DNA from 4 places in the Robertmurraya sp. FSL R5-0851 genome. Region 1 is predicted to be linked to each of the others. Evidence: riboswitches for the same ligand, from Rfam matches in the RefSeq annotation. Region 1 holds a riboswitch; each other region holds the start of a gene.
The links. A riboswitch is a leader RNA that binds a small molecule or an ion and turns the genes downstream of it on or off. The one in region 1 is predicted to bind cyclic di-GMP.
Positions count from the first base shown of each region.

Region 2: it holds a riboswitch for cyclic di-GMP, as region 1 does, so the genes downstream of both, MKX65_RS22190 (hypothetical protein) here and sinI (DNA-binding anti-repressor SinI) in region 1, are expected to answer to the same signal.
Region 3: it holds a riboswitch for cyclic di-GMP, as region 1 does, so the genes downstream of both, MKX65_RS12845 (EAL domain-containing protein) here and sinI (DNA-binding anti-repressor SinI) in region 1, are expected to answer to the same signal.
Region 4: it holds a riboswitch for cyclic di-GMP, as region 1 does, so the genes downstream of both, MKX65_RS18920 (response regulator) here and sinI (DNA-binding anti-repressor SinI) in region 1, are expected to answer to the same signal.

Region 1 covers NZ_JBBOOE010000001.1:720,875-729,064, reverse strand. Annotated here, with positions in the region: gene map (type I methionyl aminopeptidase) at 1-415, opposite strand, end outside; gene MKX65_RS03840 (helix-turn-helix domain-containing protein) at 992-1,321, shown strand; gene MKX65_RS03835 (IS4 family transposase) at 1,532-2,647, opposite strand; gene sinI (DNA-binding anti-repressor SinI) at 2,962-3,096, opposite strand; cyclic di-GMP riboswitch class I at 3,129-3,222, opposite strand; gene MKX65_RS03825 (pseudouridine-5'-phosphate glycosidase) at 3,998-4,912, opposite strand; gene MKX65_RS03820 (PfkB family carbohydrate kinase) at 4,926-6,023, opposite strand; gene motB (flagellar motor protein MotB) at 6,539-7,339, opposite strand; gene motA (flagellar motor stator protein MotA) at 7,332-8,126, opposite strand.
Region 2 covers NZ_JBBOOE010000001.1:4,334,455-4,342,644, forward strand. Annotated here, with positions in the region: one part of gene MKX65_RS22170 (IS3 family transposase) at 1-103, shown strand, start outside; one part of gene MKX65_RS22170 (IS3 family transposase) at 103-953, shown strand; gene MKX65_RS22175 (glycosyltransferase family 2 protein) at 2,035-2,844, opposite strand; gene MKX65_RS22180 (VanZ family protein) at 2,972-3,460, shown strand; gene MKX65_RS22185 (transposase) at 3,555-4,325, opposite strand; gene MKX65_RS22190 (hypothetical protein) at 4,625-5,365, opposite strand; cyclic di-GMP riboswitch class I at 5,436-5,518, opposite strand; gene MKX65_RS22195 (hypothetical protein) at 5,791-6,249, shown strand; cyclic di-GMP riboswitch class I at 6,709-6,798, opposite strand; gene MKX65_RS22200 (sigma-70 family RNA polymerase sigma factor) at 7,170-7,658, shown strand; gene MKX65_RS22205 (competence protein ComK) at 8,097-8,190, shown strand, end outside.
Region 3 covers NZ_JBBOOE010000001.1:2,520,760-2,528,949, forward strand. Annotated here, with positions in the region: gene MKX65_RS12825 (hypothetical protein) at 21-149, opposite strand; gene MKX65_RS12830 (hypothetical protein) at 279-410, shown strand; gene MKX65_RS12835 (cell wall hydrolase) at 557-1,153, opposite strand; gene MKX65_RS12840 (NAD(P)-binding domain-containing protein) at 1,450-2,319, opposite strand; gene MKX65_RS12845 (EAL domain-containing protein) at 2,325-4,514, opposite strand; cyclic di-GMP riboswitch class I at 4,636-4,723, opposite strand; gene MKX65_RS12850 (STAS domain-containing protein) at 4,925-5,752, shown strand; gene MKX65_RS12855 (cell wall hydrolase) at 5,781-6,362, opposite strand; gene MKX65_RS12860 (YitT family protein) at 6,586-7,431, opposite strand; gene MKX65_RS12865 (asparaginase) at 7,428-8,190, opposite strand, start outside.
Region 4 covers NZ_JBBOOE010000001.1:3,673,048-3,681,237, reverse strand. Annotated here, with positions in the region: gene cobT (nicotinate-nucleotide--dimethylbenzimidazole phosphoribosyltransferase) at 671-2,458, opposite strand; cobalamin riboswitch at 2,546-2,713, opposite strand; partial or broken gene MKX65_RS18925 (cation:proton antiporter domain-containing protein) at 2,969-3,211, shown strand; gene MKX65_RS27140 (SMODS domain-containing nucleotidyltransferase) at 4,116-4,364, shown strand; gene MKX65_RS18920 (response regulator) at 4,483-4,839, opposite strand; cyclic di-GMP riboswitch class I at 4,909-4,992, opposite strand; gene MKX65_RS18915 (CBO0543 family protein) at 5,173-5,751, opposite strand; gene MKX65_RS18910 (TerC family protein) at 5,946-6,716, opposite strand; gene MKX65_RS18905 (substrate-binding domain-containing protein) at 7,113-8,190, opposite strand, start outside.

The DNA of each region.
Region 1 (8,190 bases):
TAACGGCTGCTTCAATTCCTTTGTACAAGCTCGTTTTTGTTACCTCTACCAAACGTTTTGTTTCTTCGGAAGCTTCTCCCACCATATACGTCCACGCAGAGTCTGCTAAGGCACCATTCACATTAACAACCATATCTATCGTGACAATGTCCCCTGTATTTAGTGGTTCTTTTCTTGGAAAGCCGTGGCAAATCTCATCATTAATGCTTGCACATGTTGCATACTCGTAACCTCTGTAACCCTTTTGCTGAGCAATAGCACCATGCCGGGCTAAATATGTATCAACAAACTGGTCAATTTCCCAAGTGGTTATTCCTGGTTTGATTATTTTTTTAATTTCTTTATGACAAGCAGCCAGAAGCTCCCCTGCTTTTTTCATTGCCTCAATCTCACGAGGTGATTTTAAAACAATCATTTATCTCACCTTCCCCCAAATCCCAATAATGTATAGTCTTTATTGTACTCTCTATTGGTCTATATTAGCAAAGCATTCCTATGTCTAATTTTGTTAGATATCCTCAAACAATAGTCAATCAAACGTTTGATTGAATTCCCTTCCCCCCTTTAATACCAACAAACACAAAAAAAGAATTTGTCGAACAAAAAAAACAGGTTTCACCCCCCCCATTCCCGGGTATAAAAGGGTGTCAGACACCCTTCGTGGACAAAATGGACCATTCTGTCTTTTTGTGGTGTCTGTCACCGTTCGTGGACAGATGGGGCGGTTTTGTACGTCTGGGGTGGACAGTGGAAATTTTTTATTTATGCCCACAATTAACACTTTCATTGCGGACTGTATTGTGTATAATGCTACATAGAAGTATTAAAAGTGGTTAATCCGTTTTTAATTACCAGAACCGTAATTACCTTCCATTTGTGACTAACTAAAGAAATTTTAAGAACGGAATCTACTATTTTCGTTCTGAATATGGAACTACCCAATTTTTTTTGCTATTATGAATTCATACAGAGAGATAGGTGAGTGATCTAGATGATTGGAGATCGTGTTAAAAAACTTCGTCTTGAGAAGAAAATGTCCATGTCTGAGCTAGCAGAACAAGCTGGTGTCGCGAAATCATACTTAAGTTCATTAGAAAGAAATTTACAAACGAATCCGTCTATCCAATTTCTTGAGAAAATTTCAGCTGTCCTTCATGTACCAGTTGATCATCTTATACATGAGCACCCAAATAAAGACGAACTAGATTCTGACTGGATGAAGCTTGTGAAAGAGGCTATGAACTCCGGGGTTTCGAAGGATCAATTTAAAGAATTTCTTGAGTTTAATAAATGGAGAAGTAACCAATCAAATAATAGCTAATGCAAAAAAGACAAAATCCAGGTGATTTTGTCTTTTTTTGGCTCTTTTTTTATACTTTGTAGCACTAGCGTTGCATAAATAGTGTCTTAATTTTCAGTTTAATTGTTCTTCCGGTTTGGAGCCAAAAAGGTAAATCCCTAATTAAAGGTGGCTCCATCCATTTGGAAATTTATTTACAATTAGACCTGTGTGACAACGACAATTAGTTTATTAAGGGATAGCTTTGCCTTCAATTTTTCGAAGCCAGATGTGTGCTGGTTTCCATAAGGCTGCCCTTAAATAACGGCTTATTTGTAAGGTTTTTCGCTTACTTTTTGTTTCAATTTGTGCTAGAACATGTAAGCAAAATACAATCAGCGCAATAAAAACTTGATTCTGAATGGCCCAGTCACTTTGTCCGTAGAATTTCTTTATGTTGAGATGTTGCTTAATCCATTTAAAAAATAACTCAATCGCCCAACGAGATTTATACATTTCAGAAATTTCTTCGGCACTCAAATCAAAGCGATTCGTGATTAAGTGAAGTAGGTTCCCTTTTGAATCCATGACTTTTAAAAGGCGAAAGTAGTTTTCAGCTCGATTTTGAATCGTACCAATGATCACCATTTGATCCGACAAAACAGTCGTTCCTTCTGGGAGTTTAAAATCACAAACTTCCCTGATGACGGCATTTTTTCGCAATCTGGTGAGGAAAAAGAAACCATCATCGGTCATTCGATCAAAGCGTTCGTAGTCTAAGTATCCACGGTCAAACACATACATGCATTCTTTGTCATCCACCATGATTTCAAGCTGATTGCGATCATGTTCCTTTGCCGTTGTCATGATCGCTTTTTCAGGATAGGAAATCCCTTTTTCCATAAACACAAGGCGTAGATGCAGTTTCACACCGGCCTTTGTTTTGCGGAATTTAGCCCAACGATGATTGGTCAAATTCAGTGGCAATGTGCTTGAATCGATGATTTTTAACGGCATGACCAGTTTTGTATAGTGTGTTTTAGCATGAATTTGTGATACTAAATCGAGAAATAGCCTTTGGAAAAGGTCAGGATTCAACCCATTTAATCGACGTGATAACTGAGAAATACTAATAGAATCAAGGTTGATCTCCTTTTGAAGTTGGTCATTGAAAAGACTATCACTTAGTGCATGAAGACTCTCAACTTCCTGTAATTGTGCAAACAGGAATAATTTTAGGAACGATTCAGTCGTTAATTTTTTCGTATAGAAATCTAATTTCAATGTTTTCACTTGCTCCTCAAATAAATGAGAATTAATTGGTGAAAACCATTGTCCAAATGAATTTTTTCGTGTAATCTTGTCCATGTGAGATGTCCTTTATTAGTGGATTTGGACGGGTTACCACCTGACTTTTCCATTATAAAGGACTTTTTCTTTGCACAAAACGAAAATAGTGAAGATTATGGGTATTTTTAATATTGAAATTTAATTAGTGCAACACTAGTGACTTTGTAGCATAATTTTAATAAAAATAGCTATTTCCACGTTAAAATCGGCTTTTAGATTTTAACAACAATCTTTATGAAAACTGCCTATTACAAAACAAAAAGCATTCCTATCCGGTCCATCCTTAACAGAAATACTTTCATTATATGTATGAAACAACACTGAGTTTCTTTTTATCTTTTGATTTCAGTCTCATCTAAAAATCTTCTAATCTCTTCTTTCTCCAGGCCCAACTTTTTTGCTTCAATGATTAACATCATCCACTCATAGTCTAGCTCTTCTAATGTCACTTCACTCGTTTCCAACATTCCTCAATCTCCCCCTAAAATACAATCGTATTCCAGGCAGTCCAGCCGTCTTAGCAAAAAACTTCCAACTACCTTAGACCTGCGACTTTGCGTCCCCCCTTTTCAGAAGGTTTGCCTTTTTCTGCGTTTTATTCTCCTAATGTGATTCACTTATCAATCATTTTACTACTCGATTTTAGTAAATTGTGTAAAAATTTGTCATACACTTAAAAACTATCCCAACTTTTTAGCAACAGTATTCGACAAAGACCTCCATAAAGAACAATTGAACACCAAAGGGTACATACATTTTTTTACATTTATAAAAATTTGCACAAAAATCATAAGTCTTCCTGTCGCCCACTGTCGAAATCATTTTTAAAATTTTCTGACTTTTGTTAATTAAGTCTTTATTCCTAGTTTTTGTTTCTCATAGGCTTTCAATTTTCTTTGGATTGGTATGATATTTACATGTACCCTTTCAAGTGTAATTGCGTCAAAAAATGGTAACTTTGTTAGGTTATGACCACATATAGGACAGATCCACTCCCCTGCTTCCGAACTGCTGTAAGAAGGGCGATAGCATTTGTCACAGTTTTTCCGGTACATTCCTGCCACCTACTATTCTAATAGTTTTCGTTTGTTATTCTGTTATTTTTTGTTCTATATAAAGAATTACTTACTTTTATTTTAGACGCAAGTACAGTTAAAACTAAACACCCTAAAGTGACCATTTTTTCGTTATAATGAACGATTTTCTTTCATTTTCATCTCCATTCTCCTTATATCTTACTTTTACAATTTTTTTTAAGAACAACTCGTTCGTAACAATGTACAGATCGACCTATTGTAAAACTATTTCTATTTTTATGCATAAAAAAAGGAATCAGTCCTTATTAGACTGACTCCTTCATGATAATTTTTAAGATAAAGTGTTAAGTTGAACAGCTATTTTTGATCCAACATCAGCATTATTTTTCACCAATGCTATATTAGCTTCCAAGCTTCTTCCTTCTGTAAGTTCTTTCACCTTTGCTAAAAGGAATGGAGTAACATTTTTACCTGCAATCTCATTTTCCTTTGCTTCTTTTAATGCCGATTCAATTACACCGTTGATAAATTCCTCTTCAAGAGCATCTGTTTCTGGGATTGGGTTCGCAATAACCACTCCACCCTTCAATCCTAGCTCCCACTTTGTATGAATCATGCTTGCTGCTTCTTTTTCATCTTCCACTTGAACGTTCACTTGGAAAGGACTTGTTCTTGTATAAAAAGACGGAAGAACTTCTGTACCAAATCCAACGACGGGCACCCCATGCGTTTCTAAGTATTCAAGTGTTAAACCAATATCAAGAATCGATTTTGCTCCTGCACACACAACAGCCACATTGGTTTGAGCAAGCTCTTGAAGATCAGCTGACACATCCATTGTTACTTCAGCTTCACGGTGAACTCCACCAATTCCACCGGTTACAAATACTTCGATCCCAGCAAGTTCTGCACAGATCATCGTGGCCGCTACCGTTGTAGCTCCATTTTTCTTTGTCGCCACTAGGTATGGTAAATCTCTACGGCTCGCCTTTTCAATATCATTTCGAGTAGCAAGCAGTTCTAACTCTTCGTCTGATAAACCGATTTTTATTTTTCCGTCTAAAATAGCTATCGTTGCTGGTACGGCACCATTTTTACGAATAATGTCTTCTACTTCCTTTGCCGTTTGTACATTTTGTGGGTACGGCATTCCGTGAGAAATGATCGTTGATTCTAATGCCACGACTGGTACATTATTTTTTTTCGCTTCTAACACTTCTTGTGAGTATTCTAAGTATTTTTCCATGTTTGATTGCTCCTTAGTGAAAATTATGTTGAAAAGCTTCTTGTAGCTGCTGATGATTCAATGACGGGTTCACCGTTTCTTCCGTTGCTAATGTTAGCATGGAACAAGCCATTCCAATTTTGCACGCATCTTCGGTTTTTAAGTCACGTAAATAGGCATAGACGATTCCTGCAACCAATGCATCTCCAGCCCCCGTTACATCAACCACATCAACCTTTGGCGGCAACAAGACACCCGCTTCATTCGCTTTTGTAAAGTAAATAAGTCCTTTATCCCCGCGTGAAATAACCACTCGTTCAACGCCCTTTTTCATAATCACTTCTGCCGCTTTAAAAAAGTCACCTTCGTCTTTGATTGGTTTCCCTGATAAAGCCTCAGCTTCATCCTTATTCGCGATCAGCCAAGCCACGCCATCAAGATTTTGTGGCAGCTTTTTAATTTTTGGAGCTGAAACTGGGGTAATGACAAGTGGAATCGCTTCTTCCCTACAGCGATCAATCACTTTAGCAAGTACGTCAGAAGGGAAGTTTGTATCAATCATGACAAGCTCTGTTGATGCAAGAAAGCCCCAGCGCTTTTCAACAAAATCTAGATCGACAGAATCATATATGCTCATATCTGCTAAAGCAACCGCCATTTCGCCATCTACATCCAAAACAGCCGTATACGTCCCCGTTGCTTCATTAGGAAGAATTTTTGAAGGCTCTATATCTACGTAAGACCTGGTGTAGTCCAGTAGCCATTTGCCTTCATGATCGTCGCCTACAACGGTCATAAGAGAAACATCGAATCCTAGTCTTCCCAAGTTTTCAGCAATGTTCCTTGCCACCCCGCCACAAGAATTACTAGTACTAGCAGGATTGGATGTTCCTAACTGAAGCTTATCAATCGCTTGCATTTTCCTATCCACATTAGCTCCGCCAATACAGATCACCTGTTTTTTATTAGGCAATACATATGCCCGACCTAATAGTTTTCCTTGCTTTGTAAGAGAAGAAATATAACCAGCAACAGCCGAACGAGATAAGCCCGTCCTTTCCGCCAACTCATTTTGAGATATAAATGGATCTCTTTTAATCAGTCCAAGTATCGTTGCTTCCTTATCACTCATACTTCACCTCATGACAATATATACATTTGTTTTCATTATAAACTTTTGTTTATCCATTTGCCACCCTTATTATTCTCATTATCTGGAAAAATATTTCTAAATGCTTAATTCCTGATTGTTGTCAATTGTTAAATTTGTATATTTTTTGAATTTTATTTGCCATTTTTATGAATAAACACTATAATTAAAGTAGATTCAACCATGTGTGAAGGAGGTATTTCCATGACCGTTGTTCACATCTTGAATTTCACCATTCCAATTGCATGCATTCTCTTTGCTGGGATTTTAATGGATCGAATGTGTAAACCGGAAGTACCACAACCTGATAATAACAACGACTAGTTTTTTGTTTTGCGTTTCTTGTAAGCGCTTCCTAATGAATAATCCCTTGTATCTCTTTTTGGCCACTCTTTGGAGTGGTCCTTTTTTATTTAAGGCTCTTTTCTTAATCTTTGTTGCTTTTGGGGCTATAAATTTGTTAATTGTGCAAAAAAAAGACTGAAGCCATCACAGGCTCAGTCCGCAGTTCTTGGTAAGATTAAAATTTCTACACGACGATTTTTTGCTCTTCCCGCAGCATCTTCGTTTGAAGCAATCGGTCGGAATTCCCCGTATCCCTTTGCACTAAACCAACTTGGATCAAGCTTGTCGTTTTCGAGTAAGATTTTCATAAAATTAATCGCACGCATGACACTTAGCTCCCAGTTTGATGCGAACCGTGCATTTTTAATCGGAACATTATCTGTATGTCCGCTAATAATCACACTTCGTGCTGGATCCATAATTAGTAAATCTGAAATCTCTCTAACAATGGTTAAATCCTGCGTTCTAACTGAATCACTGCCCGATTCGAATAAAACATTGTCACGAATCGTTACGTGTAATCCGTCATCTTCGAGTGTAGTCTCCAGTTTGTCCTCTAGCCCTTTGCTCGTAATATACTCGTTTACCTTCGCTTGAATGGCTTGGAGCTCAACCTGTTCTGCTTGTTCTGCTAGCTGTTGTTTTTGCTCTTCGGTCATCCCTTGAGATTGTGCTTGAGACTGTTCGGTACTTTCAGAGTCATTTTGCTGCTCGTCTGGTGCCGTTGCTCCTTCTTCAGGAATCGGGCTTGGAAACTCAAATATCCCCGTTCCACTCGTAAATTGAGCATTAAACACTTCTGCCATTGCTTGAAACTTTTTTGCATCCAATGAACTCATGGAGAATAATACGATAAACAACGCAAGTAGGAGAGTTAAAAGGTCAGCGTAAGGAATTAACCAAGATTCGTCAACATGCTCCTCATGATGATGCTTCTTACGGCGCTTACTCATTTGCCGCTTCTCCTGTCGCAGCTAAGAACTTTTTCTTTTCACTACCAGGTAGGTAAGAAGCTAGTTTGGTTTCAATGACTCGAGGCGCTTCCCCTTCTAGTATGGATAGAATTCCCTCAACCATCATTTGTTTAACTTTCACTTCTTGCTTTGACTTACGCTTCAATTTGTTTGCAAATGGATGCCAAAGTACATAACCGGTAAAAATACCTAGTAAAGTGGCAATAAATGCAGCACTTATCGCGTGTCCTAGTCCCTCGATATCATTCATGTACCCAAGGGCTGCAATCAAACCTACTACTGCACCAAGTACTCCAAGGGTTGGAGCGTACGTACCTGCTTGTGTAAAAATTAGTGCACCAGATTGATGTCTTTCTTCCATTGCTTCAATTTCTTCCGATAACACATCGCGAATATAGTCGGCACTTTGTCCATCGACAGCAAGCGATAATCCATTTTTCAAGAAATCATCGTCGATTTCATTTGTCTGCGACTCTAGAGCTAATAGCCCCTCTTTACGAGCTAGCTGTGCCCAATCAGAAAACATTTTTATTAGTTCAGCTGTGTCTGGTAACTTGTCTTCTTTAAAAAGCTTTCCGAACAGCTTTGGTACTCTTTTGATTTCACTTGTTGGGAATGCGATTGTTACAGCACCAGCCGTTCCTAACAAAATAATTAAAATTGCCGCTGGATTCACAAGCTGCACGGGGCTAACGCCTTTAAAGAACATCCCTACTAGTACAGCCACAACCCCTATGACAACACCTATTACCGACGTTTTATCCATACTTCATTCTCCTGTCTTTTCCTGAGTATCTTTTATGATAGAAGTCCTCTTTCTATCAACCTAC
Region 2 (8,190 bases), 3.6 Mb from region 1:
TCTTTAAGTAAGGACGAGCGAATAAGTAATCAACTAACTCACCTAAAAATGGAGAATGAAATTCTAAAAGAGTATATGGCGATGAGAAAGGAGTCGATAAAGGGCTAGTAGTACAATTGGTTGAACAATTTCGTGAAAAATATACCGTTACTTCCATTTTAAAAGTTTTAGGGATTCCACGTGCTAGCTATTATCGTTGGACTAAAGGGTTTGGTGAATATCGGAATGAACATGAAGATTTAATTATTGAAATCTGTAAGGCTACTAAATATAGAAATGGTCATAGGAAAATTAGAGCTATTCTAAAGCGAGAACATCATATTCATCTTAATAGGAACACAGTTCAAAACATTATACAGAAGCATCATTTGCAGTGTAAGGTGAAACCAAAACGCAAGTGGAAATCGCAGGGAGAAAGTGAAGTCATTGTACCTAATATTCTTAATCGTGATTTTAGTGCAAGTAAACCAAATGAGAAGTGGGTAACGGACATTACGTATATCCAGTATGGCAGCGAAACATTATATCTGTCTACGATTATGGATTTGTATAATAATGAAATTGTAGCTTATAAGATTTATAATCATCAACAAACGACATTAGTAATTGATACACTGCAGGATGCTTTGGATAAACGCAATCAGCCAGAAGGAGTTATTATACACTCCGATCAGGGTAGTGTGTATACTTCGTATACTTTTCAAAATTATTTGAAGGAACATCATTTAGTAGGTAGTATGTCCAGACGAGGGAACTGTTGGGACAATGCGGTGATTGAATCATTTCATTCAAATTTAAAGACAGAGGAATTCCAATATTGTAAGTTTAATACCCTATCTAATTTAGAAGTTATTTCTAGAATAGATGGGTACATTCATCATTACAACGAGGGTAGGATTCAAGCAAAATTAGGCTACTTAACTCCAATAGAATTTGGATTAAAGGCAGCTTAAAGGATTCGGGGTTATCCACTTTGCATGTAGAAAAGACGTGCACTTTATTTGGAGATGCGGGCATGATAGCCTATTATGGCTAAGCCAGATTCTCTTTGAAATATCTGGCTTCCTGGCTAAAGAATCTATGCCCGCAGAGGCTCCAAGTAAAGTGACAAAGTGCCTGAACTATTTCCAGTAAAGAACCAATATCAAATTAATGAAAAAGTGTTAAATTTAATATGGATAGGTGTTTTATATATGTCTCATTTGGCTAGGTCAGTTCAAAGCAATCCACCTCTTTTTCTCCTGTACATAAGAAACCTCCAAAAAGAAGTCTGTTACTAATCCTTATGCTTATAAAAAAGGAAACATACGTAACCTTTTCCCATCCTTATTTTCCTTATGAATGAAAAAGAAAGAAAAAAACCAGCCTCATGGACTGGTAAACTTAAACAAAATTAATCTCACACATTTTTTGAATAACACTGACCAATAATATAAAGGCCATGCCCCAATTAATCAACCCAAAGAAACTAGATTGAAAGCGCTTTGATACAATAATTCCTAAGTGGATATTAAAAACCACCAACAACAGTGCAAAAGATAAAATAATATTCACTAACATCTTCTCTCACCCGGTTCTTCTAGCTGTCGTATGTAGTAGATATAGTAACATTTTCCTATACACAATTTTTATCACACATCCTAAAAAAAGTAAATAATTTACGGGACGTGGGGACAGGTTCCTTGCCCCCATGGCGTGCAAATATTTAAAGAGAAGAGTCAATCCCAATCCCTCCCGGAATAGTACATGATGCCTGTCCCTATGTCCCTCTATTGCTTTATGGATTTACTTACCTTGCCACATCTGATACATTCACCGGTGAAATAATTATACTTATGATATCTACGAAAAAAACAAATGATGGATTTTATTTTCATGTAGAACAACTCCTTATCGATCTGCTTGTTCATTATTCGTTATTATAACGTTTCTCATAAAGAACAACACAAAAAAAATGTCGAATTCCCATAAGAAATAATCGACATTTTTCTTCTTATTTTAGGGACAGGTCAATTGTCCGTCATGTTCACTAGCTTACGGTAATCGATGTCCTATCTTTTCTCCATCCCAAACACTCTGACTCTCCGCTCTTTTAGCCATTACCTCTGGCTCCTCTAAGAGAGTAAAAAAGTTTTTCTGTGGGAGATTTCCTAAACGATGCTTGTCACACAATCTCTTTAAATAATGATTACGTATTTCCGATAAATTTGCTGATTGGTTGTCTCCACTTGAAGAGAAGGCATACAGTACACTGGCAATAGCTACCCGCTTAACCTTAAAGCTTTCAAGCACTGTTAAAATAAAGTCCCAATCCCAATAGTTTTTCATCTCAACATCAAACAGTCCAATTTTATTATATATCGATCTCCGGTATAAGCATCCTGACGAAACGAATGTAGAAAATTTCCTCATAAACTCTTTATCTAGTTCATAAGCAAATAACATTCTCTTTATCGGTACCCTTTGGATTCCCTCCCACTTGTATTCAACCATCTCAACATCTGAATAAACTAAATCAGCATCCTTAATCTCCTCAAGCATCTTCTCAATATGGTTGGGGGTAACAAGGTCGTCATCATCACAAAGCATAATGAACTCACCCTTTGCATGTGTCATCCCTTCATTCCGCGCATGAACATGACCTTGATTAACCTTTAAGTTAATGAATTTCAACTCTAACTCGGAAAAACTATCTCTTAGCTGATCAACAGGCTCTCCATGATCGTTAATAACAATCACTTCAAACTCCTGCACGCTTTGCCTTGCCAACGATTCTAACAGCTCACCTAAAGCATACTTACGATTATAAGTTGGTATAATAACGGAAACTAGCGGACGACTCACTCATTATTCTCTCCTTCATGGGGGACAGGTCAGCTGTCCCTTTTTAAATTGTGGGACATGGAACCTGTCCCCTTGAATAGTCATAAACTTCCTTGTCAACGCTAGAACTAAGTATGAGGAGGTTACCATGAAACAAATATATGTTGCTATATGTATTGGTATTATCATCATTATTGGAAATACACTTGGGGAGTTAGGTAGGAGTGAATTGGATTCCATTAATCAGATATACAAAAAACAAGTATCTCCTTTGTTTCTACTAGAAACAAGTGGCTCTTTCTATCATAAATACTCCATCAAAGAAGATTTCCCTTACTTAGCTATTAGAAAAACCGGACACTTTTTCTTCTATGGATTAATAGCTATTTCCCTCTTTAGAGTAGGAAAGTGGAAAAACCTACTAGTAAATGGGTTCTTTGCTACCATCTTAACGATATGTGTCGGAATCCTGGATGAAGTTTACCAATACTTCTTATTAGGAAGAAGCGGGCGGATGCTTGATGTACTGGTTGATGCGGCTGGTTGCTTTATTTTTGTAGTCATTTATATGGTTGCAAGGAAGATGGTGAGACATAGGGACAGGTCAGTTGTCCCATTAGAAGAGAAAGGGACTTAGATCCGTCCCTCTTTTTGATTCCCTCGTAACATTATGGCTTGTTTACCCTTCTGCTTTTTGTGGGACATGGTACCTGTCCCCTAAGCCAGCTCCCCTAGCCCCGGTCACTCGCACGCTGAACCACACTTTTAGAAAATCCCGTGATTCTAGAAATTTGCCTAATTGATACTCCATTTAATTTCATTAACATAGTTAAAACAGTATCTCTTTCGCCCTTACTCATTTGTTGCATCGTGCTATTGTTAGTAATTCCTAATGTTCGTAAATACTCGATTACGTCGTGGTCTGACAATCTTACTCTCATTAATTCTTCCATGCAAATGTCATCATTTGTTTCATTCATGTAACTAGTGATTAACTGGACCGCTTGTTCTCTATCTTCCGAAAAGAGACTCAGTACAAATTTTGTATCTACGATGGTCGATTGATACAAATACTCACCTATACTTGTCCATTTACTATCAAACACATTGCCTGCAAGACCTGCTTTTAAAGGATTTTGGTGAATATATCTGAGAACTGTAAAAAAGTAAGCCCTAGTTTCAACCACTTCACTCTTGAAACGATCTTGAAACAAATGACCACACCGATCATATTTCATGTTGTACCAATATACATAGCTTGAACAAATTCTTTTTATAAACTCTGAAATGGTCACTTCTACTTCCTTCACTAACAGATGCACATGATTATCCATTAAACAATAACCATACAGCTTAATATTACATTGCTTCTTAAATCTGCCTAGCGTCTCCAGAAATCTTCTCTTATCATCATCCTCCTCAAAAATAATTTGTTTGTTAATTCCTCTAAGGATAATATGATATACCCCATTTCTGCTTTTCTTCCTAGCTTTCCTTGGCAAATAATACTCACCTCGGCATACAGTTTTGTTTTTAATGAGTTTTTGTTTTGGGTGTAGGAATTTTGATTAATGATACTAAATGAATTTTATGGTAGGAGATACGTATAAGGGAGTTACTTAGGGGGCGAAATACTTACACTTAAATATTCCACTCGTGATTCTATAATCCTGCAGGTAATCTATTATTTCTATATTTCAAGGGGACAGGTTCTTTGTCCCAATTTAACAGCTATGTTTCAACTTTGCCTATTCCTACGTAGCAAATAAAGGGACAGTTTACCTGTCCCCATTTCCCAATATCATGAATTTAAATTGTTCTGAACATTTCCATCAGCGTTTGTTCTTAGGTATCCGCCACCTTGTTGCTCCGTTAATTGTGTATTTGGATTGCCATCTCCATCCCTGTAGTATCCTTCCACGTATGTACCATCCGTACGTGTATATCCACTTACCTCATGAGGATTCACGTGATGAACTCCTAGGTCTTCCGATGTTTCTACACCAGAAGCCGCTTGCATTCCCCCGGTATGACTGGCTACACTATTTGTATCCACACTATCATCAGCGAGGTTTTGCTGGTTACCAGTTGGATCACCAACATCTACACCATCCACCAAATCTACGACTCCTACAGCTAGTGCTCCAACAGCAACAGTTTTTGCTATATTCTTCACACCACTTTTAATTTTTTCATCGTCATTATATTTGAAGCCTTCATAGACATCTTTGCCATTGTGGTACGTTCCCTTTGCTGTCTCATATACTCCCTTTGCTGTACGTGACACAGAGTTACCTATATCATTTAAACCTTGTTCTACTTTTCGATCATCCTTTTGAATCATTCCAGTAGTAGTATTCCACGCTCCATCAGCGACTTGCCCTAAAGTGTCTCCTGCAAATTCAGACGCCTTCTTTACTCCATCTCCAACTTCCTTAATAAACTTACTTCCCGTCACATCACCAACTACATTAACGGCTCCTCCAACAACGAAACCAGCTGCTTTTCCTGAAAACTTACCTAAATCTCTTAAAAATCCCATCATTCACCCTCCTAAAAAATTAAAAGATCCACCTAAATAGGTGGATCCCCAGAATGCTATCTCCATCTACTTCGGTGACTCGGCTACCATAGCTTGTGCTTTAGGCCCGTAGTTTTGCGTCCCTACCTTTCAATAGGTTTGCCATTATCGTATAGTCTTAAAGTTATAGGATTATTTTACCATGCATTAACTAAGATTCAATACTAGAAAGACTAATCTTCAGGGGAATAAATATAATTCGTAGAGTCCGTATTCTGAAAATGGCCACATAAAGGGTTTTTCCAGCCACTTTGTAATAGATATGGAAAATAAACTTTTAATTTATTAGGTATATTTTACCTAGATTAATATGGAGAAAATAGTTAATTGTTGGTAATATAAGAAGGGTGATTTATTGTACATGAATTAAAAGAAGGAGAATTAACATGCTAGAACTTTTATTTACTATTTTTTCCTATGTCATTAAGGGAGGCGTTACATTATTGACACTACCCTTTATTTCTTTAGAATTGGGGCTCGTAAACTACATTCACTCTCAGGAATCTATCATTATTATAATAATTCAATTAATATTATCAGCGATTATTTCTATGATGTATGTAATAATGTTAATTACTTTTTTAAAGGCTTTTCCAAAGATCATGTTTCAAATGAGTAGGGACTATAATAGAGCAATGGCAAATGGTGATGAAAATTTTGATGAAGATAAAAACCTTAATAGACTTAAACAAAAATATTACCATGACAAACTTCCCAATATTTTAACTAAGTCAAAGAATCTTCTTGATGTAACTGGCCTTCTATTAATCGCAAGTTCTATATGGAATATTATTATTTACCGTGGTTTAGGAGAGAGTAACTTATTAAGCCTTTGGCTATGGTGATGTACGAAAACCCATAGCCTTATGAAACTGGTTCACTTTCGATGAATGAACCGTTGAATAAAAAGTAAAAATTCAATCAAATGTTTGATTGAATTTTTTTGTCCAGCTCTACTATGAAACTAATACCCCTTTGGAAACTTCGCTTCCTTTAGCTAAAATGGCATTTCTATGAAAAGCAATTGATTCGTTCTTGGTCAATTGGTCTAATCCAAAGTAATGGGACACAGTTCCTGTCCTCTGGTTTTCTCGCTAGATCCTAATCGAATCGTTTAATTTCTCTCTATGATACATAATCTTTCCCTCTATTTCCCCCTGTATGCCTGCATCCAAACAGCAGTCTACTAAACACATATAATAATATAGTCTTGCGGTGTGCCATTTCATTTTTATTTTTACTATCCGACTATTTAGTCCCATAAAACTCTCCTTTAGATTTTCTATAAATCGTAAGAGTCCGTATTCGGAAACTGGCAAGCATAATCACTTAAAATGATCTTAGCCCCTATAGTTTTGCGTCACCATCTTTCAATGGTTTTGCCATTATCGTACGATTTATGGTTACAAGACTATTATAGGATAATTTAACCACTAGGCAAGGCTTTTTCATAGGGAAAGGTCCCTTGTACCTATATTTTTATGAAATATTATTACACGGGGTTAAGCCATGTTATAGTATCCTACGCCTCGCTACACCTCTAGGGTCACATTACCTGTCCCCATGTTCCCCTTTTTCCCTAGTTTTATAAATTTAGAGCACATTTATTCCGTTTATCTTTATTTCCTCTTCGAAATCTGATATTTCAACACTCTTTTTACTAACCAACCCCATTTTCCGTGATTGGAACAAAGGTCTTACCTTCCATTATTGTGAGTGTACCCGGGAATACAAATGGTAGCGCGCTTCCTGAAAGGGAAGGCTTGTGGAACAGTTTAATGAAATCGTAAAACAATATGAGCCTATGATTCACAAAATTATTTTGACACTAGGAATCTATAAAAACAGAGAAGAGTTCTTCCAAACAGGATTAATTGCACTTTGGCAAGCAGCTGAACGGTATGATCAAGAACGTGGCGCTTTTTCCTCTTTTGCATATTCCTATATTAAAGGCCACCTCCAAACGGAGATGACCAAGAGAAACAAGTATGATGAACATAATGTAAGCGTAGATGATGAAAATTGGGACTTAATCCCTGACTTATCCTGTAAACTTCCATTTGAATGGGAAGAACTTGATTGTGACGGATTAACAGAAAAAGAGAAAAAATGGCTTATGTACACCGTGATCTATGGCTTTACAGTTAAAGAGATTGCCACAATCGAGGACGTTTCACTATCAGCCGTTAAGCTCTGGCGATCAGGAGCGAGAAAGAGACTGAGGGACAGGTTCCTTGTCCCAACTCTTTCTTAATGCTTTACCTACAAAGTTATAACCATAATCATTAATGAAAAAAGTAAGAACTTTAATCCTTTAAAGGGTAGAGAATAGCTAATTGAATGACTTAAATATTGTTCACCCCTCCCTTTATATGATAAATATTTACTTTCAATACCTCCCTACCCACTTGTGGGTAGGGAGGTGATTATTATCACAAAAGCCTCGATTACTACTCACACACTAACCTAGTCAAAGCTCCCAAACTCTACTCACTAGCGGGACAATGGACCTGTCCCCATGGTTCACAAATTTGTCTTGTAAGAGATCCTGACAACAGGTATTTAATTCTAGTTCTTTTTTCATATAATCACATACAAGGGGAAGATTCTAAATGTAAAGGAGGTATGGTTAAGAACAGGTAGGGGGGTACGTTAACCGTAAATTATTTGAAAGCTGAGGGAGCTGAGGATTTTGGTATTATTAGAATGCTATATTATTAATTCGAATACTCTTTACATCTATGGTGTTTATGATCGTAATGGAAAGCAATGTACTATCGTTAAAG
Region 3 (8,190 bases), 1.8 Mb from region 1:
GGAATTCGACTTTTCCATTTTTACTTATTTACTTTCTTCAATGCCTTCAACGCTTTTCTTTCTAACCCATTTTCAGACGAAAATTCTACATCCGCTTTAGGTAAAGCATTTTTATTATTCTTAAATTGATTGTTTTTATTTTTCGCCATCTTGTCTCACCTTCCTTATCTTTGTTTGGCAATACGGTTTTAGTTTACTTATTTTTTTCATACGTATTCTCCTTTGAATAGAAGTGTAAACTTTGTACAAAATATCTTTGTTTAAAGGGAGGTGTTACTATGCCAAATCGTAATGATAACAAGACTAGAAAGATTGAGTCTGAAAGCGCAAAACGAGGAATGTCACAAGAGGAATACGCAGCTGAGTTAACAAGTAATAAAATGAAGGCCCAACAGAAAAAACAAAAGTAACACCATAAGGCAGGAATTAGTTCCTGCCTTATTTATTTGAACACAATACGTTATCTTTTACATAATACAGCGAATGATGAGATCAAATGGCTATTTATGGGTAGAAATGTTATGTATGCAAGAGGGACATTCCCTCTTGCTATTATTTATTTCGCAAATCTATGGTTTCCAATTGTAATCGTGGTTTCACGAGAGAACACCCAGTCGCTTGCGGCTGTTTGTGGATTGTAAAAGTATAATGAACCTTGTCCTTGCCCTTGGAACGCTAGCGCCTCGTCAACTGCACGCTTTGATTCTTCATCTGCTGACTGGTTAATAGTTCCATTTTTAACAGGTGTAAATGCATAATAACCTTGGTCGATTTGATAAATGACTTCACTTACTGTATTAGGAAAATCTGGGTGATTCACACGATTTAAAATCACTGTCGCAACAGCTACTTTCCCTGCGTAAGACTCCCCTTTAGCTTCCGCACTTACTAGTCTCGCTAATAAATCCTTATCAGCTGCTGACAAATTAGTTGCAGGAATCACTAGCTTTTCACCTGGATATAATAGTGATGTCGTTTTGTTATTTTGCTTCATTAAATTTAATACAGATACACCATACTTTGACCCGATATTCCAGAACGTATCTCCTTTTTGTACTACATGTGATTGAGTTGCAGCACCTGCTGCTGATCCGAATCCAACCAATGTAAATGATAGAGTTGAGATCACTAGTAATTTTTTTACCATTTTCATAGTTTGTACCTCCAATTGCTGTTTTCTCGAACAACTAGTAGATTACCAGATGTAACATACCGTTTCATGAACCAAAATTTCCCTTCAATTAGTTAATTTTCCCAATAGCAATAGCATCAACGGTTCATAAGCTTTGAAAAGGATCAAATTTCCAGCAATGTCTCTTCATTTTTTTCTTGATTCGAGGGATATTACAGGTATATTTCTAAATGATGACAAGCTTTTTGGTCAACATTTTGCCTAACCCCGACTCTTATTTTCCTCCACAAATTAAAAGTAGAGCCTATTGACTCTACTTAATTGATCTCCTTTAGTACCTTCATGATCGCTGACCAATCTAAATCTCCCCAGCCTTTTTCGATCGCATAACTGTAGTGAGATTGCGCGAGATTAGCAATTGGCAACAGGGTGGATACCTCATTCGCTGCATCAATCATTAGGTTCACATCCTTTAATCCTAGCTTTAGCTTAAAGCCAGCAGGATCAAACTGTTCATTTGTCATCATTTTTCCATAAGTATTATAAACTGGAGATGCAAACAGAGAATTAATAATTTCTAAAAACTGCTTTGGTTCAACTCCATGTTTCTCTACCATAACCAAGATCTCTGATAAGGACTCTAGCATGGAAACAAGTAAGAAGTTGTTTCCTAGTTTAGCCACATTTGATAAATACCCTTGTTCACCAACAATAAAAACATCTTGCCCTAACGATTGAAGGATGGGTTTTACTTTCTTCCTTGCCTCTTCTGGACCTGCAACTATAAAGCGTAAAGCAGCTGCTGCCGCTGCCTCAGGACGACCTAAAACGGTGGAAGAAATAAAATGTTGACTGGCATTTTCATGGTCAACCGTTAGTTTTTTTGCCAAGTACACACTGATGGTACTGATAGACACATGAATGCCTCCTGGTTGTAACCCCGCAAGTATTCCTTCCTCACCAAACACAACGTTCTCCAATGCTGTATCGTCAGAAAGAATAGTAAGTACGATATTCGTTTGTCTTGCTGCTTCAGCAGGAGTGTTAGCTATAATGGCTCCTTTTGTGGTTAGGTCATGGCATTTACTTTTCGTCCGATTGTATACTACTAATTCATAGCCATTTTTCAAAAGATTTTCAGCCATCGGTAAACCCATATTTCCTAAGCCGATCAATCCAACTTTCAAAGTTTTCACTCCCTTTTAAATTTATTTACTCTTTCAAATAGTTCCTCGATTTCATTTGAAGATACCGGACGACTGAAATAGTACCCTTGGCCTTCAGAACAGCCTTTTTCTAATAAAAAGTCGAGTTGTTCCTTCGTCTCAATGCCCTCTGCAATAACATCCATATGTAAATCACGCGCTAATGTAATAACCGCAGAAACGATGGCTGCTTCATTTACATCATGTGGAAGAGAGCTGATAAAAGAACGATCAATTTTGATTTTATTTGCACGAAATTGTTTTAAATACGTCATTGAAGCATATCCTGTCCCAAAATCATCAATTGACACTTTCACTCCAATTTCTTGAAGCTTGCTAACTGCATTTTGAATTAAATATTCATGCTTACTTAGCACACTTTCTGTAATTTCAATCTCAATTGATTCGGATGGTAGATCATATTCTGCTAGAATATCTTCCACTAAACTGGGGATATCATTTAAAACAAATTGTCTCACAGACACATTTACTGCAACAGGTAAATGTGCTAGGTTTGTCTCCCTCCACTTCTTTACCTGTAAACATACTTCCCGGAGAACCCATTCTCCTAACGCATCAATAAATCCACTTTCCTCTGCTAATGGGATAAATGTGTCAGGACTGATGTTCCCCTTCAGTGGATGCTTCCATCTGATGAGTGCTTCTAGACCAGTAAATTTACCTGTTGCCAATTGAATTTTCGGTTGATATTGTATAAAAAATTGCTCTTGCTTGATTGCTTCACGAAGTTCTCCTTGTAACATAAATAATTCTGTACCGTGCTTCGTGAGGGAATCATTGAACATTTGGATGGATTGTCCATCCTCGCCTTTTACACTATACATCGCAACATCTGCATTTCTAATTAATATGTCCCCTGTATGACCATGAAATGGGTACATACTGATCCCAATACTAGCTGATACGTAAAACTCTCTGTCATTTATTATTATCGGTTCTTTTATTTCTTGTAATATTTTTTCTGCCACTGCTTTTGGTTGTTTCTCAATTTTCATTTTTCTTAAAAGGATGACAAATTCATCACCACCCATACGGGTGACGATCCCTTTCTTCGGGATATTTGAGTTTATCCGCCTTGCTACTTCACTTAACACCTGATCTCCTACCGCGTGTCCGAAGGTATCATTAATAGGCTTAAATCGGTCTAAATCAATAAACAAAATCGCAAACTCATCTTGTCTACTAATTAAACGATCAATAACATCCTTTAAAAATCGGATATTCGGGAGATTTGTTAATGTGTCATGAGATGCCAAGTATTGGATTTCTTTTACCTGATTATCCCTTTCAATCGCTAATCCAGTTAAATAACTAAATACTTTAAGTAATTCGATTTCATACGACTTTGGTTTTCTTACTTCAGGATGATAGATCGCAAATGTACCGAATAATTCTCCTTTTGACGACAGAATGGGAATCGACCAACAAGAATGCAATTGATAGCTCAAAGGGATCGTTTTCCAATTAGACCAAGATGGGTCAGTTTCAATATCCGAGACAATTGCTATCTCTTTCGTGAAAGCAGCATGTCCACAAGATGCATAGTTCAAACCAACTGGAAACCGGTCGATTTTCTTTAAAAATCCATCTGGAAAGCTATGTGAATATCCGTTACGTAACCAATTCTCACTCTCTTCATAAAACATTATCGAGCAAATACTGTTACTAGATAGTACCTCCACAGCATTCACAATATTTCGAAAAACATCAATTAATGGTTCACCTGACGCAATCATTTGTAAGGCTTTATACTGTTTATCACTAATGGCTTGGTATTTTTCTTGCTCCGTAATATTTCTACCTACTACGACTAAACTATCTGCATAACCGTTCTCATCATAAAGTGGAATCTTTCTAACATGAAATGTATAGTCATTCCCATCCATACGAAACGATTCTTTTAATTGAAATTCTGTTTTACTTACCCACGCTTGATTGTCTGAATGAACACAAATAGGACCATAGTTCTCAAACTTTTTGTATTTCTGTGCAAGTTGTTCATCCGTTTTTCCCTTATATGCCCCTTCCTCAATATCAAATAATTGCAGGGTCTTTTTATTTGCTTCGATCCATCTTCCATTAACATCTTTTACAATTAAGTAATCATTACTTGTATGAAACACTTTCTCCAATAAATCGAATTTTTGGTTGCTCATGACATGACCTTCTTCTCTTCTGTTATATTTCTATTGTAATGTTAAAGGTGTATGGCCAATAAATTTAAAGAAATACAGAAAAGACCTATACCAAAAGGGATATAGGTCTTCCGATTATTCCCTTGGCAACTCAGCCATCCTAGTTCCTTTTGAACCTTAGACCTGTAGCTTTGCGTCCCCACCTTTCAATGAGTTTGCCTTTTTCAATTTTATTTTATATTTTAGCAAACATATTATAGAAGATTTGTCGAAAATAGTCGATAACTATGATAAAAGTCACTGTTTTTTTAATTAAAAAATCGTTCTTTTTCCTCATTAAATATATAATTAATATTTATTGTAAAAACATGTTTATCAAATACATTTTACGGGTATCAGTTCTTGGGGAAATGTAAAAGGGGGAACATCTTATGGAACTTACATATCAAGCTTCTTTTGACTTAAAATACTTTATTGAAGAAAATAAAGATAAATTTAAGAACTCACTTCTTCTAGAGGCTGTAAATGTAAAAGATCGGATCGATGAAATACTAAGGATCGGTAATATCAACTTAGTCTCGAATGCTCAAAAGCTGGTCATTGACATTATTGATGGTAATGAAGATGCACTGAAAGCTTTTGCCAAGCAGGAGGGAATTGTCTGGGCAACCCATTCAATTGAATTATCCTTCAAACTGGAGTGGGTTCAAGCGATAAGGCGTACACTTTGGAGATTTATTCAATCGTTTAACAATCTTTCCAACAAATATGATTTGGATGACTTCTTTCATCTCGAGCTACAAATTAATAACCGTGTCGACCAGTTTTTGAATACTTTCTTTATCAGTTATTCAAATTACAAAGATGCCCTAATTGTTGCACAAAGACAACTAGTTGAAAATCTATCAGTACCTATTATTCCAATCACTTCTTCTGTATGTATTTTGCCTTTAATTGGGACCGTAGACTCCTTCCGAACGGCCATACTTGAAGAAAAGGTTCTCACAGAAATTGGAAGACTACGAATTCAAACGTTAATTATTGATTTATCAGGAATTGGCAATATGGAACCCGACGTGATCGATCATCTCATGAAAATCATCGATGGTACTTCCATGATGGGTTGCCATTCGATTATTACTGGTTTACGTGCCGAAGTGGTTAAAAAGATGATTCATTTAGATATTTCCTCCTTCTTTATGAAGACAAAAACATTAGGAACTTTACAACAAGCATTAAAGCAATACATTATTCAATAGAAAAACCATGGTTTTTTTTCCCTGGTTTTTAAATCGCAAATCGATGGTTTCCAATTGTTTCTATCACTTGTCTTGATAAAATCCATGTGTCCGTTGCGATTTCCGGATTATAAAAATATATAGCCTCTGAATCATTCTCTTTGTCAACTAGAGCCTCTTCTACCGCTTCCACTGATTCCACATCCGCTGGCTTGTTAATCTCTCCATTTTGAACAGGAGAAAATGCATACGTACCAGATACCTGCTCATATACAACTTCTTTTACTGTGTCAGGGAATTCTTCATGCTCTACTCGGTTAATAATAACTTCTGCCACAGCCACTTTCCCTTCGTACGGCTCTCCTTTTGCTTCCGCGCTTACGAGTCGGGCCATCAATTCCTTTTCCTGATCTGTAACATCAATTTCCTTTTCATATAATGTTGGAAATTTATCATGATTCTCTTTTATTAATTCTAGAGCAGAGTTATCCGTTTTGCTTACTACTTTCCAAGATGTTTCTCCACTTTTCACTGAAAGAGTTTGTTCAGCTGCGCTCGAAGTAGTTTCGAACCCAACCAATGTGAACGATAGAGTAGAGAGAACAAGTAGTTTTTTTAGAATGTTTTTCATAAAAAATACCTCCTTGTTGTCGATACCAAGAAGGTTACCAGATGTAATATACCCGTGCATGTTCCAATTATTGGACAAATAAATTTTATTGACACAATATATTGATAGACCGGGCTTTATCCACTAATATGATGGGTGTAATTACCAGGTTTACTTAAGAAAATAATGATTGCTTTTTTGTATATTACATATATTTCAGAAATGTAACACGAGATTTTTCCACCTAAACCATACTCTTAAATCCATTTCCGACGACCTCACTCATATTATGTACACTAATAAAAGCTCGTTTGTCGATTTCATTAATATATTTTTTCAACGAATGAAACTCGCTTCGTTTTAGGACGATTGTTATGACTTCCTTTTGCTCGTTGCTAAAGGCTCCTTTGGCTTCATGCACGGTAGCACTGCGGCCTAGATTTTCAATAATAAAGTTCTTAATTAAATCGCATTTATAGCTAATAATGACAACTTCCTTCGTTAAACTAAACTGTTGAATTAAATAGTCAATAACGACCCCTCTTAACACAATTCCAAATAGTGCATATAACCCATTTTCCACACCAAACGCAACAATCGACAGCAGTACGATAATCATATCGGAAAACAACACAGCTTTACCTATATCAATTGAAAAATACTTATTTAATATCATGCCGATCAGGTCCATTCCTCCGGTTGAAGCTCCCTCTTTCATCACGATGACCAATCCCAGTGCAGCAATTAATACACCGACCATCAGTTGAATCAGTTTATCTTCACTTAGAGGTTCAGCCATCGGAGCAACTTCCCCAAACAACCAAACCATAAACGATAACATAAAGCTAGAGTAAATCGTCTTTAGACCAAAGCTAAAACCGAGAAACATGAAACCTAATCCAAACAAAACTACATTAAAACATAACATTAGTAAACCAATCGAAACGTTAGGAAAAAAGTGATGCATCACAATCGTCAAACCACCTAATCCTCCGGCAGCAAATTGATTAGGTGCTAGAAAAAAGTGAATATTAATCGCTACTAGGGCAATCCCTACATGTAAAAGAAATAAATGATAGGCTTGTCTCACTCTTCTTGACCCCATTCAACGGATAGATCATACGAAATCGGTGTTTCCATCATTTCTTTCACCTGAGACAGATCGTCCGTTTGACCTAAAGCCCACATTAGCTTCGGTACGATTGCTTCTTTATTCATATCTCCGGAGACGATCACATTGTACTGACTTACTTTCCGTCCGACTTCATATAAATACAGATCTCCACCTTCTTCTAGACACTGTGTCGAAATGAGAACTGCAACACCTGCTTCAGTCAATTCTTTAATCTTTGGTAGCAAGCTTCTTTCCTCGAATGGAACCCCACCGTTTCCATAGCTTTCAATTATAATTCCCTTATACAGTCCTTTTAAGTAATCAAAAATTTCAGGCTTCGTACCTGGATGTAAGGTAAGAACAAACACATCTGGGCAAAGACTAACATCTAATTTTAATGACTGAATCGTTTGCTCTGGTCTCCAGTAATACGTAACCTTGTTTTCTCTTACTTGTGCTACATAAGGATGATTAATACTTTCAAACGCATCAAAGCTTTTCGTTCTCATTTTTACCGCTCTTGTCCCAATGATCACTCGTCCATCAAAAACAACATAAACTCCACCAACGTTTTCACAAGCAAAGCAGATGGCGTCGTTTAGATTTTTAATCGCATCTGTTCTTTTAAAACTAATCGGAACTTGAGATCCCGTAACTACAACCGGCTTATTTAAACCCTGCAGCATATAGGATAATGCAGAAGATGTATACCCTAGCGTGTCAGTTCCATGCGTA
Region 4 (8,190 bases), 3.0 Mb from region 1:
TTAGAACAAGGATGCTTTTCTAATAAGAAATCGAAGGGGATGACTATGGAAAATTGGTTAACTGATATTATTAGTGAGTTTAGGTATGTAAGATGACCGTTATTCAAACTTGATAGATCTACATGAAACTCTTCACAGGCTCGTACATCTGAAAGATATTAATAAAATTAATTCTATTCTTGATGATTTACAACTGAACAGCAAACAAAAGGGAAAAGTAAATGAACTCAGAAGTTTATGTAAAAACTATACGATTTGATTGAGATTAAACTAATTTCACTTGAGTACATAGAATTGAATGAATTGGATTAGTTGGAACGCCGTATACGGTGAAAGTCGCACGTACGGTGTGAACAGGGGGAAAAGGGAACGATTCTCTCAAACCCTTACCTATCTGTTTCAATAAGACAATAAAACCAAACAGAACTTCCGGTTTTATGAAAGTTCTGTTTATTATATTTATATCAACATATATAAATTTGATTGATTTTCAATAAGACAGTTTTCCGTAATCGGGACATTTAATGAAATAACTTTATTATTCATTATGGTTAGTAAGAACAATATGGGAAACATATGTTAATAAAAGATTTAGAAACGGTTCTTCTAATGAAGAAGGACTCGTTTCGTTTATAACTCTATCAAATCCAGCTAAATAATGGTCACTTAACTATTTAGTTTTATTGCTTCCCCAATTGTCAGTATAAATTAAATTGTCTATTGGTATTCGTTTTCCCCATCCGACTGTCTCTAATACAGGTTGTTCTTGAAACTGATGTGTATACCCAACTGACATCAAACCGATAGGCTCGATATGTGGCGGAATATTAAGTATTTTTCGTATGTCTTGTTTCTTATAAAAGGAAACCCATCCAACTCCAAGCCCTTCAGCCCGAGCAGCTAACCATAAGTTCTGCATAGCACATACTACCGAATAGGCATCTGTTTCTGGTATCGTATTGCGTCCCAGTACATGATCCCCGTTCCTTGTCGGGTCACACGTAAAACAAATCGTAACAGGTGCCTCAAGAATACCTTCAAGTTTTAGCTTAGGATACAACAAAGACCGATCATCTTCAAAATATTTTCCTGCTACTTGTATTTCTTTAGAAACAACGTCATGTAATTGCTGTTTAATTTCGTCTGAGCGAACCGCAATGAAATTCCACGGTTGCATAAAGCCAACTGAGGGTGCATGGTGTGCTGCTTTTAAGATTCTGTACAGTTTTTCCTCCTCAATTGGTTGCTTTATAAATGAACGAATATCCCTTCGGCTATAAATTGCATTATAGACACCTTGTTTTTGTTGCACATCAAACTCATGAAGAGTTGCTATTTGCAATGTAGGTTCTGTAGGTAATATTTCAGATGTCTTCGCTACTTCTGCTGTACCTTTTACCGAACCATCAGTTGAACCAGAAACGCCTGCTTGCTCGAATGTAGACATTTCATTTGCAATTTTAATAGCTGATCTCACAATGGGAAGTGCAATTGCCGTCCCACTTCCTTCTCCAAGACGAAGGTTTAGATTAACAAGTGGCTGTAATCCTAAAAGTTTATTTACAAAGATATGACCCGGTTCCACTGATTGATGTGATGCAATAAGATAATGCACACATGCGGGAGTCATTCGAACCGCTGTCAACGCAGCCACAGCTGTGATGAAGCCATCTATTAAAACAGGGACTCGTGCTGCTGCAGCACCCAACACAATCCCAGCAAGTCCTGCTATTTCTAATCCCCCGACTTTTGCCAAAACGTCAATCGGATCAGCTGGATTGGGTTGATTTATTTCAATTGATCTTTTAATAACGTTGGCTTTTTTTACTTTTTCATCTGTATTTATTCCTGTTCCAAACCCAACGACTTGATCAACAGATAACTGCCCGAGTACGGCGACCATCGCACTACTTGCTGTGGTATTTCCGATTCCCATTTCTCCAAGTGCTAAAAGTCTCGCACCTTTCTGTATAGCTGACTGTGCTACCTCAATTCCTACTTCTATCGCCGAAACTGCTTCTGTCCTTTCCATAGCTGGTCCTTGCACCATGTTATTTGTTCCAAAGCGTATTTTTCTGTTGATTAAACCTGGAAGTTGCAACTCTCCATTAATACCTATATCAACAACCTGAACTGAGGCATTTGAAGCTCGGGATAAAACATTGATCGCTGCTCCACCTGTAATAAAATTTCTAACCATTTGCTGAGTAACTTCTGATGGATAAGCTGAAACTCCTTCTGCAGTTACACCATGGTCTGACGCCATTAACACTACCATTGCTGGGTCAATATTAGGTTGTGCATTTCCAGTTATACCTGCTATTTTAATCGCTAGTGATTCTAACAAGCCTAAACTTCCGAATGGTTTAGTTAGTGAGTTTAAATGTTGTTCCATTTGTTCCTGAGCTTTTGTGTTCAAACCATCAATTAAACTAATTGTTTCCTTTAATTTTTTCATAATTAACTTACTTCCTCCTTTAATGGTAATTCCCGACCATACAAAAAAAACCCAGCTTAAATAAGCTGAGGTCTTGCCATAACCACATTGTAGAACTTCTCTTAGGCAGGTCTCCTGACTCCGATTCATCACATGCTGCGCCTTCCCAGTTTCCCAGTGGCATTGCAGCAGCTCCTCGACTACAGTGGCGGGCTCCGCGTTGTTTTAAACTTCCCTATTCTCCTATACTTAGGCACCTAATGAAGACATTCTATAAAACTACGTATTAGTAAACCATAGAATAGTTAAAATGACAATCTTTTCATGAATCGTATTTTTATCGCAAAAAAATATAGTTATTTTTTCTAGAACTTGTGGAGAAGATTGGAGGTACACAAAGTGGTTACATGGTAGCACTTTGCCTTTAATAAGATTGTAGCGGAAATTGAATGACAGATAATAAATTTGTTAATGTTCGTAGTGAATTATGAAATTGATTATTCAATTAAAAAACTTTATTTTATTAAAAACGCGGTCCTCACGAAATTGTTAGGTGGTGCATTAGGAGCGAAGTTCACAGGCTTTTCTTCACCCACATCGTTTATTATAGGGGCTGGGATGGTATCAAGAGGAGAAGTTGCTATAATTATTGCAGCAACTGGACTACAAGAAGCTCTGTTACAACCATAATACTTCACTTCAATTATTATTGTAATAATATTTACGACTTTAGTTGCACCTCCAATGTTAAAGTATTTAATACAAGGGGAATAAAAAAGGAATATATTTGTTCAGGTCACTTAATAGTTGTCACTGGCAACTGATTTAAAAAGGAGGGCATTCCTGTAATAAAGCTAAGTTTGTGAACATGAACATATGCACTTATACTATAGGGGGCTTATCTACAGTATGATTTTTCACAGTATTTAACGTATGTAAAGATACCAAAAATGCCAGTTTTCTATCTTTGTAGACGCATTATCAACAGTAAGTATTTATAGTATTCAACGTACACAAAGATAGGACTTTACGTGGAGAGGTGGGTATGATAGGCTTGGATGCCAGATGAAACAACGGCTTCAGCCTTTCATGACCAATCATGCCCACAGAGGCTCCACGTCAAGTCCTTAACCACTTATCTTTGCATACATGTACATAAAGATAAAAGATGCATTCTATCAACCTTTTTTCGTTGATACTGTAGATAAGCCCCCTTTAGTTGAAGAAGGTAATAAAATTGGACCACACATATTAGATATGTGTGGTCCTTTTAGTGTCAACTATTTCACTTTCCTAACCTAAATATAATCATGTTCTATAAATATATGCACGATCGAGATGTTACTGGACTAGTAGCTGAGTAAACAAATCGGATATTTTTACAGCGTTACACAAAAGTGAATCAAAATCGGCAAAAATAGGTGCTTAAAGAGGAATTTAGGGATATGTCAAAATAGGAGTGGATGTTAACTGAAGGAATTTATTAGAGGTTTTATAACGAAATCACTTAAGGATGCCTTTGTATTAGTGTTTTGGGATAAAGTCAAAGTGTAGAAATTGAAGAGTTTTATGTCAGGATAAGGAGAGAAGGGTGATTCTCTTCTTTTTTTGAATAGAGGTTCTCGTGTATTTTTATATTCTTGGAAAAAATTATATAATAAAGTTAGCGAATATTGTCATGAGGAGGCAAATTATGTCGGTTAATCCTGTTAATAATCATTTAAAATCTTTAGCTAGTAAACTGGTTTTATCAGAGAAAGAAAAGGCAAGTATTTCAACATCAATAATCACCTTATCAAGAAGGTTAAATCTATATTTTGAAGGTGGGGAACTACATACTCATTTTCAAATCGGATCTTATATAAGAGGTGCTTTCGACATAATTCGACCTCCTTTTAGGAAGTATTTCCAAAAAGAGAAAAAATAAAAACAAGCGAGTTTTTAATGAACTTTGAAAAGATCTCTATTTTGATTTGCACTAAAGACATATATACTGTGCAACTAGTTTAATCCAACAAAAAAGCATCCCTCTTAAGGAATTGAACTTAAACTAATTTCTTAAGAGTTGGTACTAACTCATTAAAATAGGGTTTAACTACAAAATCTTTTGCTCCTTGGCCCAGTGCCTCGATGATTATTCTTTGTTGTCCCATAGCAGAACAAATGACTACCTTAGCATTTGAGTCCATATTTTTAATATTCTCTAATGCGTTCATGCCATTTTTACAGGGCATATTTAGGTCCATTATCACTAGATCAGGGTAAACATCTCTATAGAGAGACACAGCTTCGCAACCATCTGAAGCTTCAGCAATTATTTTAAAATCACTATCTTTAAGATGTTTTTTGAGGAGGTCTCTCATAAATCGAGAATCGTCTGCAATAAGTACAGTTTTGTTCATAATTTTTACTCCTTTCATTTGTTAGGCAAATTAGAAAGGGAAAATATGAAATAACGAGACTCAATAAATCTCAGCAACCCGGCTACCGTGGCAAAATGCTGTAGGCCCGTGGCTTTGCGTCTTTTACTTTCGTAAAATTTGCCTATTTAGGTCTTTAATTATATCAGAATTTGTCGAAAAATAGTAGAAATATGCATTTTGACCTAAAGTTTTGGTGTTGAATTGTTTTTTACCCCAAAAAACCTGCATAAATGTAAAGTACGAGAAAATTACGTATTCAGTATATGAAGTGAAAAATAAAGAAAAAGCACCCATATTTTATGAATACCTTTCTTATTCTCTATTCTGAGTTGAGAATTTAGGTTTATGTAATTTATGAAATAACCAGGTTATCACTTTTGCTATCAAAAGTACAAATACGTATCCAATAAATAAGTGAAAATAATTAATTTCACCGTACATTCTAAAAAGACCAGTAATTACTAAAATTGGCTTTAAAATAAATGCAAATATAGCAGCTGTTATTATAGCGTATAGGTAATAATTTTTATGATTGTTTAATGTCCATTGGTATATGAGCATGAAAGCCACAGGGACGATGGAGGTGTCCATTGAGACGCTCGGCAGTGCAGGGATAACCTGATAAGGGTAATGCCAATATCCTCTATTTATACCGTATATATCGATAAATGTAAAAAAAACATGAACGTTATATCCATAAAAACCTATTAGAAATACTTTACTTCGGTCAATTTTAATGTAAAGAATAACCAATGGGACTAAAAGAACAGCAATCAAAACCCAAAACTGCCACGTAGAAGGGTTGGAATAGTCTATCCAATAATTAATTAAAGAATCGGTATTCTCTTTTCTACCGTATAGAATCTTGTCAAATTCACGTAAACGCTCCAATTATGTTCCTCCCTATTGTTTGACAATTATACCGTTAGAATAACCTAATATATTTAGTTTATTAGTAATTAAATAAATAAGAGAATGATTGGCATTTCAAGAACAATGTGTAATAAGATCTCCTTCTCGTGTTAATAAAAAAATCACTCTTAAAGAGTGATTTTAAAGCAAGATGTTTTAAAAACGGAAAAATTCTAAGAAGTCTCTTCTTCAACTTTTTTTTCCTTCGATAGAAACCATCCTAGTATAGCGATGAGTAACAACACTGCCCAAAATGTTAGTTTCCATTCAGTAGATTTTGCGAATCCTTTAGGTAAATATGCTAAGTCAGGATGAGACAAAGTATATACCGCTAATTTAACACCAACCCAACCTACAATAAGAAATGCTGCGGTTTCGAGACCCGGCTTTTTGTTCAAGATTCCAACAAAGAAATTAGCTGCAAAACGCATGATAACAAGTCCAATTATTCCGCCTGCTAGTATAACCAAAAATTGTCCTCCATCTAAACCACCAATTTGGGGCAATCCAGTCTCGGGCAATGCAACAGCAAATGCAACTGCAGCGAGTATAGCATCCACGGCGAATGCTAAATCGGCTAATTCTACCTTCAATACTGTCATCCAAAAGCCGGATCCTTGTTTTTCAACACCTGTCTTCTTATTTTCTCCTTTTCTTAATACAAATTTCTTAATAATGTGGGTAATAGAGATAAACAATAAGTACAAGGCACCGATTGCCTGTACCTGCCACACATCAACTAAAAAAGAAATAATAAAAAGGGAACCGAATCTGAAAATAAATGCACCTGCAAGTCCATAGAAGAGTGCTTTTTTTCTCCTTTCCTCCGGCAAATGTTTAACCATTATTGCAATAACCAATGCGTTATCTGCAGCCAAAATACCCTCTAAACCAATTAATACGATTAATACCCATAGATATTCTAGTATAAGGGCTGTATCCATTAAAAATAGCCTCCTTCAAACAGTCCTATTGCTACTTTACCCAGAGCAGATTTTTATATTCCGATTACCCATTCAACTACAGGGTACGAAGATCCCAGAAGGGATTGAGGCTTTTTGTTGAAGTTATTGTACTCCCATGGTAAGACGAATATCTAAACGGGGCAGGTCTGCTTAATAAAAAAACCATTATCACCGCCCGCATTTTGTAGAAGGTTTTTAGTGAAAACAGTTTCTATGAATTAGTTGTTCATGAAGCCTGAAATCAGAGAGAAAAAGAGGTCGTAAATAAGAGGTCAATTCTACTAAAAAGAGGCAGGTTTCAACATGAATCCGGCCTCTCCTTTTTATACGGTAATATTGGTGGTGATACTCTTGTAACCGGTATAATCAAGCTAGTTAAAAGTACTTTTGAATGGCATATGGAGGATCTTGACGATAAGCCAGTTTCCACACCTTTAGGATATTTTCTTTTGTTACTTTCATCGCTGGTACAACATAGAAAGGAGCTACTTCCTTACCTAGTAATGAATATCCCGTAATAATTGCTTGTGCCACTCCATTTTCATAAGGTAATTGTGCTCCAAGACCTTTAATATTTCCTCCAGAAGCAATTTGATATGCCGCATTACTTCCCAAATCAACGGTCGTAATGACTATATCCGTTTTCCCTGCTTTACGTGCTGCAGCTAGTGCTCCTTCCGCGGGTTCATCCCAAATAGCAAAAATACCATCTAAATCTGGATTTTTTGCTAACATATCAGAAGCTGCTTTTTCCGCATCGTTTGGGGTGGAAATTCCAGTACGTACAGCAATTTTAATATTTGGATATTTTTCTTTAATCGTAGTTTCGAATGCTTCTACACGCTGATTATTTACAAAGAAATCAATACTGTGGAAAATAACACCAATATTACCTTTTCCTTTAAGTTCTTTTCCCATAATCTCCGCTGCAAATATACCATTTCCATAGTTGTCAGATGTAACAACGCTCACATAATCTTTGCCAAATTCTAATCCTTCAGGCATGCTATCCATAAAAATTAGTTTGATTCCTGCTTCTGCAGCCTTTTTAAAAGCGGGAGCAGTTGCAACTGGATCAACTGGTAAGCTAACGATAACATCTGGTTTTTTAGCCATGATAATTTCGATATCTGAAAGTTGTTTTTCAGGCGTAAATTGTGCATCCGTAACAGCAACAACTTCAATACCCATTTTTTCAAAAGTATCTTTCAAACCACGGATGATCGCAGTTGAAAAGTCATTATCTGTATAATGCATCGCAATAGCTGCCTTATAATTCTTTTCCTTAAGCTTTTTCAGGTCTTTTAAAGATAACTGGAGTGTTTTGGCTGAAACAGCCTCCTCTCCATGCGGCCCTGTGCTTAAAATTTCATCAATGGGAAGATTTTGGTTAATCGTACTATTCAGCGTTTCTCTTATGACGGTCAAAAACTCTCTTACATTAAAGGGTTTT